Regions from separate parts of the Sporolactobacillus sp. PKPK-6 genome, predicted to be linked through region 2. Evidence: predicted binding sites of a transcription regulator. Region 2 holds the regulator's gene; the other holds the start of a gene.
What was found. The regulator Rex, encoded in region 2, represses fermentation and respiration genes when NADH is low (regulators of the CRP and FNR family bind a similar motif). The targets are predictions, from matches to a motif close to TTGTGAAATATTTCACAA.
Positions count from the first base shown of each region.

Region 1: a site for Rex is predicted at 2,751-2,768, ahead of adhE (bifunctional acetaldehyde-CoA/alcohol dehydrogenase). Genes of this name have one in related genera too.

Region 1 covers NZ_JBWXPA010000002.1:985,053-989,259, reverse strand. Annotated here, with positions in the region: gene adhE (bifunctional acetaldehyde-CoA/alcohol dehydrogenase) at 99-2,714, opposite strand; gene AC1MBV_RS15625 (DUF5105 domain-containing protein) at 3,246-4,207, opposite strand, start outside.
Region 2 covers NZ_JBWXPA010000003.1:65,069-69,275, forward strand. Annotated here, with positions in the region: gene AC1MBV_RS16355 (CPBP family intramembrane glutamic endopeptidase) at 132-794, shown strand; gene map (type I methionyl aminopeptidase) at 912-1,667, opposite strand; gene AC1MBV_RS16365 (redox-sensing transcriptional repressor Rex) at 1,781-2,425, opposite strand; gene AC1MBV_RS16370 (ABC-F family ATP-binding cassette domain-containing protein) at 2,707-4,207, shown strand, end outside.

The sequences.
Region 1 (4,207 bases), on a different contig from region 2:
TAATTGGCCTTTCGAAAGCATAAGCAGATTTCAATAAACAAAAAAATCGAGAGGATTCGTCTCCTCTCGATTTTTCATTTTGTTGTTGGGTGTAGGGTCTAGATGCCCTTGAATGCTTGACGATAGATTGCTTCCAGTTCGGTAACCAGCGGCATCTTCGGGTTGGCGGTCGTACATTGATCGCCAAATGCACGATCAGACATCTTTTCAACAGCTTTTTCAAAAGCTGCTTTGCTGACACCATTTGTTTCAATGCTCATCGGCATATTCAGCTCTTGAGTCAGTTTTTTAATCGCCTGAACGAGGTTTTCCACACTTTCTTCAGTCGTCTTTCCGCCTACACCGATGATCTGTGCAATCTCTGCATAGCGTTCATCGGCAATAAAGTGTTTATATTTCGGGAACGATGTGAACTTCGTCGGCTTCTGAGCATTGTAACGGATGACATGCGGCAGAAGAATCGCACAGCACCGGCCGTGTGCCAGATGGAATTCGTTGCCAAGCTTGTGCGCAAGGCTGTGATTGATTCCCAGAAATGCATTAGAGAATGCCATGCCGGCGATGGTTGACGCATTATGCATTTTCTCTTTTGCTAATTTGTCGCTGCTGTCCTTATAGGAGCGCGGCAAGTATTTGAACACGAGTTGAATTGCTTTGATACAAAGTCCGTCTGTAAAATCATTGGCCATGTTGGACACATAGGCTTCAATCGCATGCGTGAGCACATCCATACCGGAATCGGCGAGCACGCGCGGCGGTACAGTCATGACGAATTCCGGATCGATGATCGCCACATTTGGTGTCAGCGCATAGTCGGCGAGCGGATACTTCATATCATTTTCTTTGTCTGTGATCACGGAGAAAGAAGTCACTTCTGATCCGGTTCCCGACGTGGTTGGGATTGCGACGAATTTTGCTTTTTTACCGAGATCAGGGAATTTAAAGACACGTTTCCGGATGTCCAAGAACTTTTGTCTGAGTCCAAAGAACTCTGTTTCCGGGCTTTCATAGAACAGCCACATACCCTTTGCCGCATCCATTGCCGAACCGCCTCCCAGGGCAATGATTACGTCCGGTTTAAAGCTGCGCATCATTTCAGTACCTTTCATAACAGTAGTGACGGATGGATCCGGTTCCACATCAGAGAAAATTTCGTACTGGATCGGTTCATTTCGTTTTCTCAAATAGTGGACAACACGGTCGACGTAGCCGAATTTAACCATGCCCGGATCGGCAACGATAAAAGCGCGTGTAATATCCGGCATCACCGACAAATACTTGGTTGAATTTTTTTCAAAATAGATTTTCGGCGGAACCTTGAACCACTGCATGTTGTTGCGGCGATTGGCCATCGTTTTAATATTGATCAAGTTCGCTGTCCCGACGTTTGTGGATACTGAGTTGCCGCCGTACGTGCCGCAGCCCAAGGTCAGTGATGGAATAAAGTGGTTGTAAATGTCCCCAATACCGCCGAGTGACGATGGCGCATTAATGATCAGACGGCCGGCCTTCATCTTCATAGCAAAGGCATTAATTACTTTTTGGTCGTTTGAATGAATAACTGCCGAGTGCCCGATGCCACCAAATTCAAGCATTTCTTCACATCGCTGTAAGCCTTCTTCGGTTGTTTTCGCTTTGAAACAGGCGAGCACAGGACTCAGTTTTTCACGTGAAAGCGGTGATTCCGGGCCAACACTGTTCAGCTCGGCAATGATAACCTTAGTGTCATCCGGAACTGTGACGCCGGCAAGATTAGCAATGTATGCGGCCGACTTGCCGACAATTTTGGGATTGACGGCGCAACGCTTTTCATCAATGACCAGTGTCTCTACTTTTTTCCGTTCTTCATCATTTAAGAAGTAGCATTTGTTTGCGGTCATTTCTTGTTTGACCGCTTCATAGACTGCTGCGTCCACAATGACTGCCTGTTCCGAGGCGCAAATCATGCCGTTGTCAAAGGTCTTGGAAAGGATCAGATCGTTCACCGCCTGCTTAATGTCGGCCGTTTTTTCGATGTACGCAGGTACGTTCCCAGGACCAACGCCGATCGCCGGTTTGCCTGAACTGTAGGCGGATTTAACCATGCCTGAACCGCCGGTCGCGAGAATGAGAGCCACGCCGGGGTGATGCATCAGCTGCTGGGTTGCGGCAAGTGATGGTGTTTCAATCCATTGAATACAATTTTTCGGTGCTCCGGCACGTATCGCGGCATCACGAACCACGCGAGCCGCTTCGCTGCTGCATTGTTGCGCCGACGGATGGAAGGCGAAAATAATCGGATTTTTTGTCTTGATTGAAATGATGGATTTAAACATCGTCGTTGATGTCGGATTGGTCACTGGAGTAACACCGGCGATGACGCCAACTGGCTCGGCGATTTGGACAATTTCTTCATACGGATCCTCGTTAATGATGCCAACGGTTTTGTTAGTTTTTATTGAGTTATAAATGTATTCGGTTGCAAAAATATTTTTAATCATTTTATCTTCATAAACACCGCGTCCGGTTTCTTCGACGGCCATTTTCGCCAATTGCATGTGCTGATCAAGTCCGGCCAGAGCCATTTGTCGTACGATCTCATCAATTTGCGTTTGGTCAAGCGGTTTAAATTCATCCAGTGCGGTCTGAGCATTCGTTACCAATTGATCGATCATCGTTTCCAATGTTTCTTTTTTCGAATCCTTTGGATGTAATGCTTGTTCTTCAATAGCCATATGGTGGTCCTCCTTCGGAAAATAGGGATCATGACTTTGTGAATTAATTCACATATATAATTTACTTTATAACCAGTGGATTGGCAACAATTACGAAAACGCTGTCACAAAGTGGCCATTTGATTTTGTCTGATTTGTGTCGAGCAAATAATTGAGGTTTTAAGCAACAGTAAAGTGGGTTGCATCTTTGTTGCGCAGTAGACGGAAGAGGTGCAATAACTCGTAAGATGTGCGGATGTCTGGACTTGTAACGAATCGAGAAAAAGTCGTAACGAAGACTCTCAAATTCGTAACGAACTAAGGAAAAATCGTAACGAACTTCTAAAAAGTTGTAACTAATTTCAAACGAAGAGCGGAAATTCAACCCAACACTCGAAAAGTTCAACCCAATCTCTGGAAAGTTCAACCGAAGAGAGAGAAAACCCATTCGTCTCAACTGCTATCCGCTTGTCCCGCTTTCTCGGTTGAAAAAAGCGAATTGAGCGCACCTGCTCAATTCAGCTTAGTCCATAAAGCATTGGCGACATTAATTTAATACCCGCCCGTCATATCGCTGAGCAGTCCCTCGTAATCGTAATTTGCCGTGCTTTTTTCAGAATCGACCTCCCATTTGTTTCCTTCCTTCTTAAGATTGATTTTATAGCTGTCGTCGGATGTCTGTGTATCAGTATTTTTAAACACCTCCCCAATATTTTTTGCCATGTACACATACCAGCCTTTCAGCGCAGCATCATAGTCCGAATATTTGCCGCGGTTGTCATCAATAAACTGATCCTTCAATTTTTCAATCTCGTCATACATGTCGTCGAGGAAAAGTACTTTTGGAGTAACTTCGACAACGGCTGAATCCGGAAGGGCTGTATCAACCTTTAGAACGACGCTTCCTTTTTCACGATTGGCGCTTTCAAAGGCTTCATAAATTTGATTGGTTTGCTCATCAGACAACTGATCATCGAGCTCGCTGCCCATATTTTTGATGAATACGTCTTTCATTTGCGCTTTATCTTTATTTGCATCATTGGCGACAAGGGTTGCGTAGTTCGAATCATCTTTTCCAAAGAAAACAGTTTGTATATAGGCGTTCATGGAATCCTTAATTTGCTGCTGATCGTCTTTGAACTTCTTGGTATTAATTTTTACAACAATTTCATCAACCTTTTTATCTCCTTTATAGACGTTTGGCTGAAAGTGCAGTTCATAGGTTTTGTTCTTGGCGACTCGAAACGGAATGTAGCCGGTTACGGTTTTATCTTTGGCAAGGGAGTCAGTGTCCAGCATTTTAAAGCTGCCTTCTGAATCGTCATAGATGGAGTCATCCACCGATACTTTTTCATTCTTGGAATCATAGAGTGAGAAGTCATCAGTGAGCAGATCCAGCGAATCGTCGGAGTGGTTGGTAATACTGATATTGAGCGCGAGCAGTGCGCTATCGTCGGAGTTTTCTTGACCATCCTTTGTAATATATTGGCCGTTTTTCACTGTCACCGTCGCAA
Region 2 (4,207 bases):
TCAAATAGTTATTAAAGGATAAAGAAAATCCGCTATGTTAAAATAGACAAAACAAGCAATAACCTTCTAGAATGCTTTCAGCTTTTCACAAATAATCCTAAATTATACAAATAGATATGAGGTGTCTGACTTTGGTTTTACGGTATATCCTGATCGTTCTTGTTTATCTTATCTGCTTTATATCTCCGCTGATTCCCGGATTTCCGAAAGGTGGATCGTCCTCCGGTGATGCATACGCAGCCGTCTTTTTCTTAACCTTAATTATTGTCTCACTGCTGCTAATACCCGAGCGTAGGTTGGCACGCGGTCCGGTTGCTTCTATCGGCGAGTCGATCGCTTGGGCAATTTGCGGTGTGTTCATCCTGTTCGTTCTTCAGATTGCGACAGCACTGATCAACAGCCTCATATTAGGTCAGCCGATCAGCTCGCAGCATACTCAGGATGTCGTCCAGATGACCCGCAAGGCGCCTTTGTTTATATTCGCAGTCAGCATCATCGGACCGATGCTTGAAGAAATTGTTTTCCGCAAGATTCTTTTCGGAAGTTTGAAAAAGGGCATTGGCTTCTTTTTTGCCGCGTTGATCAGTTCCCTAATCTTTGCTGCCGGCCATTTTGATTTTTCGCATCTGCTTATTTATGTTGTGATTGGCTTCTTTCTTTGCTATGCCTATCACAAGACCGGTCGCATTTGGGTGACCATGTTCATGCATGCAGCCATGAATGCCACTGTTGTTCTACTCAGCTTGAGTGTGCACATTCCGAATACAACCAGCTGGATTCACTGGTTTATGTAAAAGAGCGGTTGAAAAAATTTGGGAGGCCAAGTCCTTTCTTTGATCTATTAAACGTTTTTTTGTATAAAAACAGCGGGGCCCGTTAATTGGGGCTCCGCTTCTTCTATCCCGTACTCTTTATTCTTCATCAAGTGCGGTCAGAATTTCCGGACCGTTTTTCGTGATCGCCAATGTGTGTTCGTACTGTGCGGACAATGAACCGTCGATCGTGCGTGCCGTCCAACCGTTATCATCAACCTTTGAACGCCAGTCACCAATGTTCAACATCGGTTCAATCGTAATCGTCATGCCTTCTCTAAGGCGAAGACCGCGACCAGGGCGGCCATAGTGTGCAACCGGCGGATCTTCGTGCATTGTCGGTCCGATACCGTGGCCGACAAATTCACGAACAACGCTGAGTCCGCGATCCTCGGCATATTTTTGAATAGCGTAGCCGACATCGCCGAGCCGGTTTCCGACAACCGCTTGTTTAATACCTTCATAAAGCGATTCTTCCGTTGTCTTCAGCAAATGCTTCGCCTCATCAGAAATTTCACCGACTGCATAGCTCCACGCTGAATCCGACATCGCGCCGTTCAGATTAACGACCATGTCGATCGTGACGATATCTCCATTTTTCAGAGGCTTTTTATTCGGAAAGCCATGGCAGATTTCATCGTTAACTGAAGCGCAGGTCGCATACTTATAGCCCTGAAATCCCTTTTCTTCAGGAATCGCGCCGTGCTTTTCAAGAAATTCATTTACAAACTCTTCGATTTCCCAGGTCGTCACGCCGGGACGAATCATTTTTTTAATATGCTGATGCGCTCGAGCAAGCAGCTGACCGGATCTTTTCATTTCAGCAATTTCATTTTGTGATTTTAATTGAATCATTCCTGCATTCCACCTTATTTTTAAACCGCATAAGCGCGAACGAACTGCTCACTGTCCGCGCATGCGTTGATTCTTAACCAGTTAATGCTATGCACCTGTATTTTACCACTTAATCATTTAGAATTCCTTTCTTCCATCGAATGATTAAGAAAATAAATCAGCGCCTGAAGTTCAACCGTCATATCCACATGACGGACATAAGCGTTTGCCGGCAGAGACAAGGTCGTCGGAGAAAAATTTAAAAATCCGTGAATGCCTGATGCAAGCGCCATTTCCGCTGCTTCCTGCGCGTGTGCAGCTGGAACAGTTAAAATAGCGGCTGTTATGTCACTATTGTCGTCGGTTGCCAACGTATCCATTGCATAAATTTCCGTACCGCTGACTTCCGTACCGACAAGCGAAGGATCAATGTCATAGGCCTTCACGATCTTGGTATTGTTATTCTTTTGAAAGTTGTGATTGAGCAGTGCAGTGCCCAAATGTCCGACACCAATCAGGACCACTTTTGACAATTCATCTTGATAAAGTGTTTTCCTTAGAAAATCCATCAGATGCTGCGTATCGTAGCCGTATCCTTTTCTTCCGAGCGCACCGAAATAAGAAAAATCCTTGCGAATCGTTGTTGAATCGATTTGCACAAGATCTCCGAATTCCGAAGATGAAATACGCGTTTTTCCTACTGCAACCAAGCCCTGCAGTGTTCGATAGTACAGCGGCAGCCGCTCGGCAGTCGCCTGAGGTACATTTTGGTTCGCCATGACCGGGTCTTCCCCCCCAATTTTACAAAACAGATCGTGTTGCCATCATTTATCTGTGTCTCTAGTTCAACTATACTATAATCATCATTATTTTTGTTATTTATTTCACAATCATGATCGAATTTGTCTTAATCCAACATTGCATGCCTCCGCAGTTGCCGAATAATTTACGAGTAGGCTACAATGAACATATCTATCTTATTATGTGTACAGATTCCGAAGCAAACATCCTGCTTCCGGAAAATCGACCGCTATTCCTAATCTTTCTGAGGTGAAAATCTGTGTTGCTCTTACAAACCAATGAGATCAGTAAATCCTTTGTAACTGATCTTGTTTTATCTAATATCTCCATAGAAGTACAGCTTGGAGAACGCGTTGCGCTGGTTGGCCGTAACGGCGCTGGCAAATCAACGCTGCTTAAAATTATTGCCGGAGAAATGAGTGCGGACAGCGGTGAGATCATCATGCCAAAAGACCGTACAATGGGCTACCTGCCGCAGAATGCCACACTCGACTCGACGCGCGGAATCTATGATGAATTGCTGTCTGTGTTCGGGCCCCTTATCGCACTTGAGAAGAGAATGCGTAAGATGGAAGAACAGATGGCGGATCCCGGCAGCTTTGCTAATCCTAAAGATTACGATCAGCTGCTGAAGACTTACGATGCAATGCAAGCAGACTTCCGCGAAAAAGGCGGTTTCACTTACCAGGCAGAAACACGCAGCGTGCTGAACGGCTTGAATTTCGGTGGCTTTCCCGATGAGACGCCAGTAAGCAATTTATCCGGTGGGCAAAAGACTCAGCTTGCGCTCGGCAAGCTCCTGCTCATCAAGCCGGATCTGCTGATTCTTGACGAACCAACCAACCACTTGGACATTGAAACGCTATCATGGCTGGAAGGTTACTTGCAGCGCTACAACGGCAGTGTGCTTGTCGTCTCTCACGACCGATATTTTCTCGATAAAATTGCGACAAAGGTCTATGAAATTACCAGACATAAAGTGCGCAAATACACAGGGAACTATTCGCGTTATCTGGAAGTGCGCGCGGCAGAATTTGAAAGTGAACTGAAAGCCTATGATAAGCAGCAAAAAGAGGTAGCAAAACTGAAGGATTTTGTTCAGAAAAATATTGTACGTGCTTCGACGACAAAACGAGCGCAAAGCCGACGCAAACAATTAGAAAAAATGGATCTTATGGATCGTCCAATGGGCGACGCCAAATCGGCTACCTTTACCTTCGATATTGAACAGCAAAGCGGTCGTGATGTGCTCGCGGTTTCTCATCTTGATGTCGGCTACGACGATCAGAAACCCATGATATCTGATCTCAGCTTTCAGATCAGCCGAGGAGATCGCGTTGCATTAGTCGGCCCGAATGGGATCGGCAAATCAACGCTGCTTAAAGCGATTGACGGCGGCACAACGCTCCGTTCAGGTGAGGTGCGTCTCGGCAGCCATGTCAGCATCGGTTATTATGATCAGGAACAAAAGAGCCTCAATCCAACGAAAACCGTACTTAATGAATTATGGGACGATTATCCGTTAAAGCCTGAAGGCGATATTCGGACCGTGCTCGGCGGCTTCCTGTTTTCCGGTGATGATGTGTCAAAGATGGTTTCCCAATTAAGCGGTGGTGAGAAGGCACGTCTCATGCTGGCCAAGCTGATGATGCGCCATGACAATCTGCTGATCCTCGATGAACCAACCAACCATCTTGACTTGGACAGCAAAGAGGTCCTCGAAGGAGCCCTAATTGACTATCCGGGAACGATTCTGTTCG